Regions from separate parts of the Bradyrhizobium sp. SUTN9-2 genome, predicted to be linked through region 3. Evidence: riboswitches for the same ligand, from Rfam matches in the RefSeq annotation. Region 3 holds a riboswitch; each other region holds the start of a gene.
The links. Region 3 has a riboswitch for cobalamin ahead of XF30_RS38255 (TonB-dependent receptor). Riboswitches for the same ligand answer to the same signal wherever they lie in the genome.
Positions count from the first base shown of each region.

Region 1 (4,896 bases), 3.1 Mb from region 3:
GCGCGAACCATAAGACTGTACCCATCCCTTCCTGGTAAATAGGAAGCCGGCGAGTTGCTCGCCAAAGTACTGCACCATGTCATTGCGCTCAAATTCGCCGTGCACGAGGACGTCAAGACCGATGTCCTCCTGCCAACGTACGGCGCGGGCTATCTCCTCCTTGATGAACCTATCGTATTGTTCGTCGCTCAACGCGCCTCGCGCATGCGCCGCCCGCGCATTTCTGACTTCTGTGGTCTGCGGAAAGGATCCGATCGTCGTGGTGGGAAACGCAGGTAGTCCAAAGCGTGCCCTTTGGATCTCGGAACGACGGGCAAACGGGCTTGTGCGCCGGCGTATCGTCTGGTCGATCGCCCTCATCCGGGCAGCGACATTGGCATCATGGATCTTCGGCGAAGTCCAGCGGGCAGTCGCAGCGCATTCCGAATCGGCAAGAGCGAGCCCGACATTTTGGTCGCCAGCGAGTGCTCGCGCCAGGATCGCAAGCTCACGCATCTTCTGAACAGAGAAAGCAAGCCAGCTCTTGACGTCAGACGCGAGCCCGGTCTCGAGTTCAACATCGACCGGCACATGAAGCAGCGAGCAGGATGGAGCGAGCTGTACACGGTGCTTGCCGAGCTTCGCAATCGCGGGCTCCAACCGCCGACGGAGCGACGACAAGTTGGATCGCCACACATTCCGGCCGTCGATGACACCGAGCGACGTGACGAGATCACTTCGACCGACAGCGACGATCTGATCCAACAACTCTGGCGCTCGAACCAGATCAACGTGCAGACCCGAAACTGGGAGGCTCAAGGCGGTATCCAAATTGTCGCCTAGGTCGCCGAAATAGCTGGCAACCATGATCTTGATAGCCGGTCCCTCCTTTGCGAACCGGTTATAGGCATGTAACAATGATTTTCGTACCGCTTCGTTCAGATCAAGGACCAGGCAGGGCTCGTCAAACTGAACCCAACTTGCCCCTCGTTCGACCAATTCATGCAGAACCTCGATATAGACCGGTATCAAATTATCTAATAGGGACAGGGGCTGGAACGCGCTATCGGCACTCTTGCCGAGCTTTAGGAATGTGACGGGCCCGATCAGGACAGGGCGGGTCTGAAAGCCGAGAGCCTTTGCTTCCTCATACTCTCGATGGGTTTGCGAGAGCAAAGTCTGAACGCCTGTCCCTTGTGAAACTCGGGAACCATGTAGTGGTAGTTGGTATCAAACCACTTAGTCATTTCCTGCGCGGGTGCGCGAGACCCCCGTGGGCCGAGACCGCAACTCGCATCCTGGTCGTCGCATTGTGATCCGCGAGCCATGGCGAAGTACGTCTTGAGGGAAATGTATTCTCCTTTCGAGGCGCAGATCTCCGGGACAGCACCAACCATGACACTTGTATCGAGCACCTGATCATACAGCGAGAAGTCATTCGACGGAATGATCGTGACGCCGAGAGATTTCTGACGAGCCCAGTTCGCGGCGCGCAGGCCGGATGCGTCCTCAAGCAATTGCTGCTCGCTGATCTTTCCCGCCCAGTAGCTCTCGAGAGACAGTTTGAGCTCACGCCTTGGACCGATGCGTGGCGTTCCGAGCGTAGCAACCGGAAGAGAGAGAAGAGACATAGTTTTAACCCCTGTTGGGGACAAAGGCCATGGCGGACGCAGGCAGAAGAAGTCGCGCGTGCGACGGCTGCTTGGCGCACCACCGAGACACCCCGCCCGTGGACCAATATATATCGTCGGGGCAGGTCTCCTGGCTCGCTGGTCATCGCTGCTGTCGGCCTTCCCAAAGCCGTGCGGGCTTCAGTGACATCGTTGGACAGTAGCTCGCCGCTCACAGTTGCGGGGGCAGCGCCGGAATTTGCACCGGCTTCCCTCTTAGCTCCGGATCAAGTGGGATTCGGAGAACCTCGACGACTTCGATTATCGGCAGGAGGACTCTTCCGTCAACCTCTCAGATTATGTGCCAAGCTACTCTGTGACATCTACTCGGCGAATAACCGTGCATTTCTATGATTCTCTAAACAGAGCTGCTGCAATCGCAAGTACCCTTGCCAGATGTCGGAGTGAGCATCGGAGCTGCCTTGAGGCGAGGCGGCCCCATCAATGAACCCGACAAAACCAGCCTGCGCGGCGAGAATTACCGCCGTTTCGAGCAGAATGCATTCGATGCGGCTTCCGATTTCCAGCGGTTCGCCCAGCACGTCGGCTGGCCAGCTATTTTCTCAACTAGAGGATCCGCATTGAATACGTCAAGGCAACCGGCGCAATCTAGAAACATACGCGGCGAGCAGGTTGATTTGCGTGCCAGCCACGCTTCAAAGTTTGTCGATTAAGTCGGCTTCGTGTCCCCAGCCATCATGTAGATCGAATGCCGACGGCAACGACAGCGAACCACACGGTTCAAGGACGGCAAACGCACTGCCGATTCTCATTAGGCACTTGGCATCGAGGCGTTTACCTCTTCCGCAAACTATCGAGTGCGGGACAAGGATGCACAAGCTACGGCCGATACACTGAATGGAAACATCGAACGTGCGCAGGTCGGAAAGTCGACAAGAATGACATAACACCCGTGCAAATCTCCGCCTGCTGCCTGGCACGAAGAATGCAAGCCCCTCGAACATGCCCAGTCTCTCCCGCTGGGCATGTCCAGCTCAGCCAATTGACGCTGTCGCTGGGTAGGGAAGTTAGCGGCGCGTGACATAGAGGGGAGCGCCTGCCCGCACGGGATAGCCGCGGGTGCCCCGACGCGTTTCCGTAAACTTCTTGGGCTCGCTCGCTCCTAGCAGGTTCGAGGTTGGCCCGCTTTGAAAGATGTACGGATGAAACGCGATAGGCCGAGGGTTATGAAGAGAATGTCGGGAAGACCCGCGCTATGGCGTTGCCTGAGCGGACTTCTAATCTGCCTAGCCTGGCCGGCGACCATGAGCAACAGTATTCGCGCAAGCGACATCCCAGTTGTCGAAAGACTCAAGTCAACTTGGCGAGCGCAAGATGGTGAGACGGTAGAACAAATTATCTCCAATGTCTCGAAGGTGGCACAGTTCGTCCCTCAGATGTGGGGCGTCGTTGAACTTGGCGAAAACGACTATGTTTTCGTTTCATGGACCAGGCACCGAGACAACAAATCAGACGAACAGTACGCTATCACCTGGAAAGTTGCGCTCGACGGCACGACTGAACTGGCGTCAACCTATGCGAAGCCCATGGAATTGGGCTGGCGCGCCCTAGCGCTCTCGTTGATCGCCAGAGAAGTCGCAGATGGTGAAAGGAACGCAAATCTTCGCTTTCTGCATGATCCGACTAACTTCAACTTTGTGACTACGCCGCAAGGCCGGCTCGGCGATCTTCTAGGGCAAGGCCGCTGCACTATCATTGAACCTGTTGGGGTAGACTACTTACCGAAGCGGAATGACAAGCCGAACGAGAAAGGCGATCTGTGGCGTATTCTGCTCTTGGTGAATTGCGATCTCCAAGGACCACGTTATTTTACACACAACGGGGTCATCACTTTCGAGAAGAGCGAAGGCCAAGATTGGGAGCCACAATCCTCCTTTGCCAAGCGGATCGCTAAATTTCCTCCGGGATCCTGGTTCCAACGCACCGAGCCAAAGGAAGAGGAAGACTTAGGAGACCGAAGGCCTTAGTAGACGGTCGCGCAAAGCAACATCGGACCGCAGCTGCCGTACGGTCGAACGCCTCGTACCACCTGCAAGACATACGCGGTCTGCAGTTGTGATGTTTACGGCTCCGCAACAGTGCGCCTGCCCTTCTTGCAGCATTTCGGCCCGCCTCACGAAAGGTCGAGCAGCACGATGGCGCTTTTCCGCCAGGTGTCGAGCTCAGCGGCGCACTAGTTTGCGAGATGTGGTTTGCCCGCCTGCACTCCACCCAGTGAGAGCAACCAAGTTGTGCGGGCACCAGCTCTCATGCATTCTTCGCTAGAGCGCTGGGGGATGCCTCGGGCCCGGGCCGATTCGGCGTGTGTGCTCCGCACGTCGCGTGACTGCGTGACGTGCGCAGGAGCGTGAGCGTAGCGACTTTGACCCGGCCCTAGGAACCGATGCCGAGACGAAATGGGCGAGGAAGTTACACTGGTAGCAAGCCCGGCATACCCGCTGAGCGCCTGCCCATTTCCGAGTCGCAGGCCGGGAAGCTCCGGAGCTGTACGCAGAACGTCGAGCGCCACTGACTCGGCTCTAGATTTCCTCGCACTGATTTGTCTGCACGTCATAGACCCGGATTCTAAGCTTGGGAAACCGCTTCTTTAGTTCTGCTCCACCTGCCGTGGCACCGTCTTTGGTTGCGAATTCCGCTCTGAGCTGACCATCTACTTCAAGCGCTTAAGATGAGACCGATACTTCCCGAACGACTGCGACCATGTCATTCCCATTATTAGTGAGGTGCTGAAGAATGATGTGTAGCTTGAGTCGGCTAAACCGTACCAGAGCTATTCGCCCCGCGTGCGCCATGGGCAAACGCGTATTGTGGACTGAACCCTCACACTGAATTGCATCAGGATGGCACTCGCGATTGTCCGAACACGTGGGCAGCTTGCGCACGCCCGGAGCATCCACGGCAAAGCGCGGCTCCATATCGCAGCCGTTCCAATTCCTGGAGCAAACGGGCGCTGATGCTAGCGTTCCTGGGTAAGCCACTCGAGATCGCAGGAACCGTCACGACCAATAGCGGCCGCCCGTAGCGCTGCCTGAGTCATAAACAATTCAGTTCTTGTGCAAATGGATGGGCGGTAGCACCAACGACCTATGGTGCAGCGCGGAGGAGCCAAATGCCACAGTGCGATTGGTAGCAACGATCATATGGCTCGGCGTGAGAAGGTACCGGATTTCCGCGATTTTCTCGAAAGAACGCTTCATCTATGCGGCGAGCATTGAGGCTGAACTCC
Region 1 is NZ_LAXE01000001.1:2,572,311-2,577,206, reverse strand. It holds partial or broken gene XF30_RS39255 (5-methyltetrahydropteroyltriglutamate--homocysteine S-methyltransferase) at 1-360, opposite strand, end outside; partial or broken gene XF30_RS39250 (5-methyltetrahydropteroyltriglutamate--homocysteine S-methyltransferase) at 688-1,610, opposite strand; cobalamin riboswitch at 1,714-1,915, opposite strand; gene XF30_RS38045 (hypothetical protein) at 2,054-2,323, shown strand; gene XF30_RS11730 (nodulate formation efficiency C protein) at 2,915-3,637, shown strand.
Region 1: another riboswitch for cobalamin. It lies ahead of XF30_RS39250 (5-methyltetrahydropteroyltriglutamate--homocysteine S-methyltransferase); the one in region 3 lies ahead of XF30_RS38255 (TonB-dependent receptor).

Region 2 (4,896 bases), 3.3 Mb from region 3:
TGTGCTTGTACCCGAGCGCCCCCTCGCAGAAGTCGTCACCAAGCGAGCTGCCGATATCGCCGAGCGGCAATCACGAGCCATCGAACAAACGATGCGGCTTGAGGACCAGGCTGTGGAGAACAATCAGGCTGCCCGCGCGCTTCGGGAGCAAGCGATCGAGGATTTATTGAAACGCCCCGCGCGTCTCTGGGATGATGAATGACTAATACTGATCTGCACGTCGCCGACGATCACGCGACACCGCTGACGCCCCAGGAGTGCGAAGATCTAATCCCAACGCACATTACTATGCGCAGCGAATTAAACGAACTTGAGCAGCAGAATATCGCCACGGCAAACCGTTGGGCATTCGGCCGCCGGAAAGTTGCGACTCGAGAAAGTTTTCTCAAGAGCTTGCACCGGCGCATGTTCGAACGCGTCTGGCGCTGGGCTGGAAAATTCCGAACGACGGAGCGCAATCTCGGCGTCGCGCCATCTGATCGAAATTTCGCTGCATCAGGTCCTCGACGACGCAAGGTATTGGGTCGAAAACAACACCTACCCACCGGACGAACTTGCCGTTCGCTTCCATCACCGCCTCGTATCCGTACATCCGTTTCCAAACGGCAACGGCCGTTGGTCACGACTGGCTGCTGATGTGTTGATCGTGCAGCTTGGCGGCTAACGCTTCACATGGGGCGGCGCCGACTTGCAGACAGCCAGCACTGTGCGCACGGCCTACATTGCGGCACTTCAGGCGGCTGACAACCATGATCTTGCACCACTTGTTGCTTTCGCGCGGTCATAAACTGACCAGTCCACATCTGGCAAATCCTGGCCAAATCAGCGCTTACCTTAGCTAGCTCGGCAATGATGGGTTCGGTAATGAAAAACTTTGACGGGAGCAGGATGGGGTTTTCGTCCGAAGACCGTCCGCTCAATGTAGGCAAAGGTCAGATTTTAGAATTACGTCAGCGCCTTGGCACTACACGAAGACAACGGCTATCCGCGCAAGGTAGCGCAATAACACCGCCAGAGCAATTTGACCGTTTTGTGCACTATCGATAAAACCCGTCGTCAATTTCAATTTCCACGAGCACTACATCAGGTGTTGGCGGGCGCGCCTTCGCCTCCTGATGCAAGGTAGCGCGCGATTTCGGGAATTCTATTGTGTCTGCTCTACCTCAATTCCGCGACCATGTGGCTTCGGCGCATCATATGCGGCTGGAGAATTCCGGCGCGGCCGCTCTGCATCTGGAAGATCCAGATTCTGACCAACAATTGTGCCCACTAGAACGACAAGAAGAGTGTCGACGCGCACGATATGGCGGAGAAGGTTGCCGCTGCTTCAAAAGGCCCGTTGCGATCTCGTGATCATTGCCAGAATGGACGCGGCCGCCAAAAGAGCTCGACGGCGCGGTCACCCGCGCCAAGTTTTACATAGAGGCAGGCGGACGCGATCTTCCCTGACACCTTGCATTCAGCGGAAATGTTCCGCGTCTTCGCGAGCGAATGCCTGGCGTGCCACTGCTTGCGAAATTGACGGAATTTGGAAAGACGCCACTCTTTACTACTGCTGAATTTGAAGCCATGGGTTACGCGCTGGTGATTTGGCCATTGTCCTCCTTACGTATGGCCAACAAGGCACAAGCAAAACTTAATGTAGCGATTGCACGTGACGGCGGCACACACAAGGTAGTCAACCGGGTGCAACCAGTGCGTAACGCTGTGCAACGATCGGATTTTGCGATCATGAAGCGTTGAATTCATTGATCGTGCAAACAATCGTTCCGGACGGCATGCCGCAGTGGAAGTGAACGTAGAGAGGTTGACGCCGGCACCCCATTGCAGATAATCGGAGCTGTCGAGGTTCTCCGGGTCCGCTTGACCCGGAGCTAAGAGGGAAGCCGGTGCGCGTTCGGTTATTCGAACCGTCGCAACGCCGGCGCTGCCCCCGCAACTGTAAGCGGTGAGCCCACATCCATCAGTGTCACTGAAGCGCAAGCTTCGGGAAGGCCGGATGCAGGCGATGACCCGCGAGCCAGGAGACCTGCCCCGATAACGTAATCGTCCACGGGCGGGGTGTCCCGGTGGGACGCCAAGCAGCTGCCGCATTCGCGGCTGCCCTGCCAGCGCCCGCCATGGCCTTTTGCCCCCACCACAATGGGGTTAAAGCTATGTCTTCTCTCTCTCTTCCGGTTGCTACACTCGGCACGCCCCGTATTGGGCCGCGTCGCGAACTCAAGACCGCGCTCGAAAGCTACTGGGCCGGCAAAACGAGCCAGCAACAACTGCTCGAAACTGCGTTCGGCCTCCGCACAGCCAATTGGGCCCGTCAGAAGTCGCTCGGTGCGACCATCATTCCGTCCAACGACTTCTCGTTCTACGATCAGGTGCTGGACACGAGCGTCATGGTCGGCGCCATTCCTGAGGCCTACGGCTGGAAGGGTGGCCCCGTATCACTCAAGACCTATTTCGCGATGGCGCGAGGCTCGCAAGGCGAGGAACAAGACGCCAGCTGCGGTCACACGCATCACGGCCACGGCGCAGCCGCGCAGGAAATGACCAAGTGGTTCGACACCAACTACCACTACATGGTCCCCGAGTTTCAGATGGGCCAGACCTTCAAGTTCTCCTCCCGCAAGGCGATCGAGGAATATGATGAGGCCAAGGCACTCGGGTATCAGACGCGCCCGGTTCTTGTCGGTCCGGTCACGTTCCTGAAACTCGGCAAAAGTGCCGATGCATCATTCGATCCGGTTTCGCTGCTCGAAAGCCTCGTACCCGTCTATGTCGAGGTGCTCCAGGAGCTCGCCAGACGCGGGGCCGAATGGGTGCAAATCGACGAGCCCTGCCTCGTGCTCGACCTCGACGATGCAGCAAGAGGCGCACTCCGGCGCGCCTATGCGCGGTTCGCCCAAGAGGTCCCTGGCATCAAGATCATGCTGACGACGTATTTCGGCGCCATCGGCGACAATCTGGCAACCGCGCTGGCACTGCCAGTGGCCGGTCTGCATGTCGATCTCGTCCGTGCGCCGCATCAGTTGAGCCAGATCGCCGCATCCAGCATCCGCTCAGATCTCGTCATCTCACTCGGCGTCATTGACGGCCGCAACGTTTGGCGTTCCAACCTTCCGGCGCTGGTCGACCGGCTCAAGCCGGTCGTCGCAAAGCTCGGCGAGGGGCGCGTTCAGATCGCGCCGTCCTGCTCGATGCTACATATTCCGATCAACCTGGAGCTTGAGACTGCTCTCGATCCCGACGTGAAGAGCTGGCTCTCCTTCTCGGTGCAGAAGATCGGTGAGCTGTCGATCCTGGCCAGGGCGCTTGCCGGCGATACGGGCGTCGCCAACGCTCTCGGTGCGTCCGAGCGTGCAGCGACCGCGCGGAAGACCTCGCCCAAAATCCACGATGCAGCCGTCGCCAAGCGGCTGGCCGCGATCGACCCGGCGATGCGCAGCCGCAAGAGCGCCTTTGCAAGCCGTGCCGAGGTTCAGCGCAAGCGCTTCGGTTTGCCCGCCTTCCCGACCACGACGATTGGCTCGTTCCCGCAGACGGCCGACGTCCGCAACGCCCGGGCTGCACATGCCAAGGGTAAGCTGAGCGACGCACAGTATGAGCAATTCCTCAAGGAGGAAACCGCCCGCACAGTACGCTGGCAGGAGGAGATTGGCCTCGACGTACTCGTGCACGGTGAGTTCGAGCGCAACGACATGGTGCAGTATTTCGGCGAGCAGCTCTCCGGATTCGTCTTCACCCAACATGCCTGGGTGCAGTCCTATGGCTCCCGTTGCGTTCGTCCGCCGATCCTGTTCGGCGACGTCTCCCGGCCGAAGCCGATGACTGTGGAATGGTGGCGTTATTCGCAATCGCTGACCAAGAAGCCGATGAAGGCGATGCTGACCGGGCCGGTGACGATCCTGAACTGGTCTTTCGTCCGTGACGACATGCCGCGCAGCGAAGCCTGCCGCCAGATTGCGCTCGCGCTCCGCGACGAGGTCACCGATCTCGAAAAGGCCGGCGCGACCATGATCCAGATCGACGAAGCCGCGCTTCGCGAAGGCCTTCCGCTGCGCCGGTCCGACTGGAAAACCTATCTCGACTGGGCGGTGGAGAGCTTCCGCATCTGCTCCACGGGCGTTGCCGACGCCACGCAGATCCACACCCACATGTGCTATTCGGAGTTCAACGCTATCATCGACGCGATCGCGGCAATGGACGCCGATGTCATCTCGCTCGAGACCTCGCGCTCGAAGATGGAGCTGCTCGACGCGTTCACCAGCTTCAAATATCCGAACGACATCGGTCCCGGCATCTACGATATCCACTCGCCGCGCGTGCCTGATACCACCGAGATGAAAGAGCTGATGACCCTCGCCCGAAAGCGGCTGTCGGACTCGCAGCTCTGGATCAATCCGGACTGCGGTCTGAAGACGCGCAGTTGGGAGGAAGTTCGCCCGGCGCTCGTCAACATGGTCGCGGCCGCGCGCGAACTTCGCAAGGCGTCTTGATGTGGCCGCAAGCTAGATCGTCAAGGCCCTAATTCCGCAAGGGAGACTGCCGATGCACTTTACCCCCCTTTTGACAGCGGCAAGCCTTATCACGTCAATTTGTCGATGGTGGGCAGCCCCTGGACTGCGACAAGACGATCACCTCCGGCCGCTTGCCACGCCGAAGTCCAACTCAGCTGGCGGCATCTCAGCGGTCATGGAAGTCCGGTCGCTAGATCTCCAACTCTCAACTCCCGCCGGCCACAGGTCGGCAGGATTTTTCTAGCTAGCCTTCTCGGCTGGCAATGTTGAAGCTGTCGCAAATAAGTGCGAATGAGTTTCTGGCTTCGGCATCCTCAAAGCAAAACCTAGTGCCGACCTCCGCACGATCAGTCCACCAGCCCACGTTGGCCGCTTTCGCGATGCG
Region 2 is NZ_LAXE01000001.1:2,384,007-2,388,902, reverse strand. It holds gene XF30_RS11095 (mobile mystery protein A) at 1-202, shown strand, start outside; partial or broken gene XF30_RS11090 (mobile mystery protein B) at 199-787, shown strand; gene XF30_RS39935 (hypothetical protein) at 1,501-1,743, shown strand; cobalamin riboswitch at 1,830-2,051, shown strand; gene metE (5-methyltetrahydropteroyltriglutamate--homocysteine S-methyltransferase) at 2,157-4,490, shown strand; gene XF30_RS11075 (hypothetical protein) at 4,756-4,896, opposite strand, start outside.
Region 2: another riboswitch for cobalamin. It lies ahead of metE (5-methyltetrahydropteroyltriglutamate--homocysteine S-methyltransferase); the one in region 3 lies ahead of XF30_RS38255 (TonB-dependent receptor).

Region 3 (4,896 bases):
ATCCAGGCGCTGTGCGCGGCGCATGCGCTGCCGCTCAACGACATCGGCGAGCCGTTTCTGGTCACGACGGGGCGGCGCTTGCGCGAAGGCGGCTGGCCGCAGGGCGTCGATACCGTCGTCGTGATGCTCAATGGCGGCACGGCGTTCCAATCGCTGGATCCAGAAGGCCTGCAGATCTGGTGGGGTGCCTATCTCGGCATGCCCGATCAGATCATCATGTCCGGCGCGCTGGCTGAACTGGGCGCGCGCATTGCCGCCGTGCGGCAGGACGCACGCGAACGGCACGGCTGGATCATGGACAGCTACATCATCAAACGCAGGCGTTGAGCAGCATGCTTCCCGAATGGGTTACCCAGAACTGCCCCGAGGTCTCCGCTGTTCATCGCGAGGCGGCCATTGCGCGGCAGGCGCAACTGACGAAGCCGACCGGCGCGCTCGGCCGGCTCGAGCAGCTCGCAATCGAGCTTGCGGGCCTGCAGGCCACCGAGCAACCACGCGCCGCGCGGGTGCCGATCATCATCTTCGCCGGCGACCACGGCATCGTCGCGCAGGGCGTGTCGGCCTATCCGCAAGCCGTCACCATCGCGATGATGACGAATTTTGCTGCCGGTGGCGCCGCGATCTCGGTGCTGGCGCGCGAGCTGGGTTCGAGCCTCGAGGTGGTCGACGCCGGCACGCTGGCCGAGGCGCAGATCGCGGGAATCGTCACCGACAAGCCGCGCAGCGGCACCCGCGATTTCAGTGTCGAGGCCGCGCTCACGCCGGCGGAATTGGCCTTCGCCTTCGAGGCCGGGCAGCGCGCGGTGGTGCGCGCCGAGGCCGGCCGGCCTGATCTCTTGATCTTCGGCGAGATGGGGATCGGCAACACCACGACGTCGGCGGCGATTGCTGCGAGCCTGCTCGGTGTGAGCGCCGGGGAGATCGCGGGCAGCGGCACCGGCGTCGATGCGGCCGGCCGCGCGCACAAGGCGCGGGTGATTGATGCGGCGATCGCGCGCCACGGCGTCGCCGGAGCCGCGGTCGAGAAGATCCTGTGCGCGGTCGGCGGCCTCGAGATCGCGGCGATCTCGGGGGCGATCATTGCGGCTGCGCAACGCCGCATTCCCGTGTTGCTCGACGGCTTCATCGTCTCGGTGGCGGCGCTGGCAGCAGTGCGCCTCAACCCGTCCTGCCAGCCGTTCCTGTTGCCCTCGCATCAATCGGCGGAGCAGGGACATCGGCTGGTGTTGCGCGCGCTGAACGTGCAGCCGCTGATCAGCCTCGATCTCAGGCTCGGCGAGGGATCGGGTGCCGCGATCGCGCTGCCGCTGGTGCGCTCGGCCTGCGCACTTCACAACGGCATGGCGACGTTCGCGCAGGCCAACGTGCCGGATCGGCCTAGCTGATGCGTTGATTGACCGACACGACACGCCAGCCGCCCGCGAGCCGGTCGATCCGGGTCAGCGACAGCGGATCTATCACGAAGCGCAGCGCGGCGTCCGGTGTGAGATCGAGCGCGATGCAGAGCGTGGCACGAATGGTGCCGGAATGAACGACCAGCGCCGCGGAGCCTGCGCCAATCTGCGCCAGGCCCAGGCGGACGCGGGCGACCTGATCCGCAAAGCTCTCGCCGTTCGGCGGCCGTCCGTGCGCGGGATCGCGCCAGACCTGCGCGTAGGCCTCGCCGCCGGTCGCGGCGAGCTCGTCATGCCGATGACCGGTCCAGTCGCCGAAATCCTGCTCGCGAAACTCGCTGATCAGCTCCGGTTCGAGTTCCAGGGCGCGCGCCGTCTCGACCGTGCGCCGCGACGGGCTGGCATAGCCGGCGACATCGGCGGGCAACAGCTGCCTCAGGGCCGCCAATGCAGCGTGATCGCCGAGGTCGGCCCGCGCATCGGCCGCATGGATCGTCCCGGGCACGCCCGCGACGGCCGCATGCCTGATCAACCAGAGGAAGGTCTCGCCTTCCATGCTCATCTCCAAGGAAGTTGGTTGCTGTGGCCCCAACGCCGCAACTGGCACATTGACTCTGTCTTGGTGGTAATCCTAGATGCTCACGACGGTTTTCCCGAGAGGGAATGAAAAGGGAATGCGGTGCGGGGAAAATGTCCCCAATGCCGCGGCTGCCCCCGCAACTGTAAGCGGTGAATCCTTCGTCACGAGCCACTGGGTCCTCGGTCCCGGGAAGGCGACGAAGCGGTCACGACCCGCGAGCCAGGAGACCTGCCGTCAGCCGTGGTCACACGCGAAGATGTCGGTCGGGGAGTACAGACATTCGGCTTCATCGGACGGCTAAGGCCGAAGGTGAAACCTCGTTCGCTGTGACGTGCCACTGACGTCATACCGAGGTTTTCACCTGTGTCTTCCATCCGTATCGCACGACCGCGCCGCGTCCTGCTGGTTTCCGCCGCGTTCACGTCCTTCGCCGCTCTTGGTCCGCCTGCCGCTCTGGCGCAGCAGGCCCGAGAGCCGCTGCCGCCCATCGAGGTGTCGCCCGCCCAGGCCCGCAAGCCGGCCAAACCGGCAGCAGGAACGGCGCAGAGCGCGCGCCGCGCGGCAGCGCGCAGGCCGGCGGCTGTATCCGCAGCGCCAAGACCCGTCACGCCGGATTCGACGGTGCAGACGCCGCTCAACACCAATGCCGTGGCCGAAAGCGCCTCGCGGCTCGGCCTGACGGTGCGGCAGACGCCCGCGACGGTCGAGGTGATCTCGGCCGAAACCATGCGCGAGCAGGGCCATCGCACCGTGTCCGAGGTGGCGCAGGGCGCCGCCGGCGTCACCTCGGGCGACAACCCGGCCGAACCTTCGGCCTTCTCGATGCGCGGCTTCACCAACAGCCAGATCAACACGCTCTACAACGGCATCAAGATCGGTCCGCAGAACATGACCTCGCGGATCGTGGATACCGCCAATCTGGAGGCGGTGGAATTTCTCAAGGGCCCGGCCTCGCTGATTTCGGGCGAGGGCGCTGCGGGCGGTGCCATCAACTTCGTCACCAAGCAGCCGCACACCGGAGCTGTCAGCAACGACGCCAATTTCTCCTGGGACTCGCTGAATTCGTTCCGTGCCCATTACGGCTCCGGCGGCAGCACCAATGTGCAGGGACTGGACTATCGCTTCGACATCAGCCGTTCCGCCCTCAACGGCTTTGCCGATGACACCAATGTCAAGACGTTCGGCACGTCCGGCCAGCTCAACTACCGTGTTTCCGACAGCCTCAGGATCTGGGGTGCGGTCGAATATCGTGAAGACCGCTCGAAGGCCTATTGGGGCGCGCCGCTGGTGCCGGTGGCCTTCAGCGGTTCGCATGCGACGACGGGGATCGTCTCCGGCAATTACGTCTCGAATTACAACGGAACGAATCTCGGTGCCGTCACCATCGACGACCGCACCTTCAACACCAATTACAACGTTCTCGATAACCGCAACGTGGCGCAGGAAGTGTGGCTGCGTGGCGGCTTCGAGCTGAAGCTCGCGCCTGACCTCACGCTGAAAAGTCAGGCCTATGGCTATGGCGCGGAACGGACCTGGTTCAATAACGAGATCGAGGCGTTCAATTCCACCACGAACCTGGTCGATCGCGAGCGTTTCTATGTCGCCCACAGTCAGCGACTGGTCGGCAACATCACCGACCTGATCTGGGATACAAATATTGCGGGCTTCGACAACCGGCTGGTCACGACGCTGTCGTCGAGCTATCTCGATTTCGTCAGGCCCGGTGCGGCAAACTTTCCCGGCGATTCCGTTTCGCTGGTCGACCCCAACCGCGGTTTCTACGGCCTGCTCACGACGCAGCAGCAGACCGCGCGCATCGACAACGAGGCGCTGTCATTCGAGGACAGGCTCAAGCTGACGCGCAGCTTCGCGCTGATCGGCGGCCTTCGTGTCGAGCACATCGGGCTCGACCGCAACTCGACCGACAAGAACGGTGTGGAGAAGGTGGGCTTCCCATTCAGGAAAGACTGGGCGCCGGTGACGGGCCGCATCGGCTACACCTGGGAGGCCGTTCCCGGCCTGACCTTCTTCAGCCAATACGCCACCGGCGCCGACGTCGCAGCCAACAACATCTTCCTGCTCTCGCCCACCCAGCCGCTCGATCTGACCACCGCGCGCACCTATGAGACCGGTGTCAAGCACCTGTTCTGGGACAATCGGGCGGAGTGGTCGTTCTCGGCCTATGACATCCTGCGCAAGAACGTCTATGCGGCCGCCGGCGGCATGCAACTCAACATCGCCGGACGACAGGAGTCGAAAGGCGTCGAGCTTGCCGCCTCGATACGCCCGATCGAGCCGCTGCGGCTGTGGGGCAACATCGCCTATGTCGATGCGCGCTATGCCGACTACAATTTTGCCGGCGGCTCGTTCTCCGGCAACACGCCGCCAAACGTGCCGCGTATCGTCGCCAATGCCGGCGCGTCGTATCGCTTCTTCACACCATGGCCGGTGGAGCTTGGCATCACCGGCCGTCATGTCGGCGACCGCTACAACACCGACGCCAACGTCGTGACGATGAAGGCTTACACCGTGGCCGACGTCTACGCCTTCGTCGACATCCCCAAGACGGCGTTCAATGCGGTCGACCAGGCCCGCCTGACCTTCCGTGTCCGCAACATCACTGATAAGCGCTATGCGATCTGGGGCGATCCGTTCTATCCGGACCAGATCCTCCTGGGCGCGCCGCGTACCTATGAAATATCGGCCGCGTTCAAATGGTGAGGCCTTGAGCGCATGATGGGCGCGATCGTCCTCACGCATCGCTGGCTCGGCATCGCATTCTGCCTGCTGTTCGCGATGTGGTTCGCGAGCGGGATCGTCATGCACTTCGTCCCGTTTCCGTCGCTGACGGAAGCGGAGCGATTTGCCGGACTTGTGCCGGTCGATCGCGACGGGATGAGGATCTCGGTCGCGGACGCCGTT
Region 3 is NZ_LAXE01000001.1:5,659,863-5,664,758, reverse strand. It holds gene cobF (precorrin-6A synthase (deacetylating)) at 1-327, shown strand, start outside; gene cobT (nicotinate-nucleotide--dimethylbenzimidazole phosphoribosyltransferase) at 333-1,385, shown strand; gene XF30_RS26270 (histidine phosphatase family protein) at 1,378-1,950, opposite strand; cobalamin riboswitch at 2,023-2,224, shown strand; gene XF30_RS38255 (TonB-dependent receptor) at 2,338-4,695, shown strand; gene XF30_RS26255 (PepSY domain-containing protein) at 4,708-4,896, shown strand, end outside.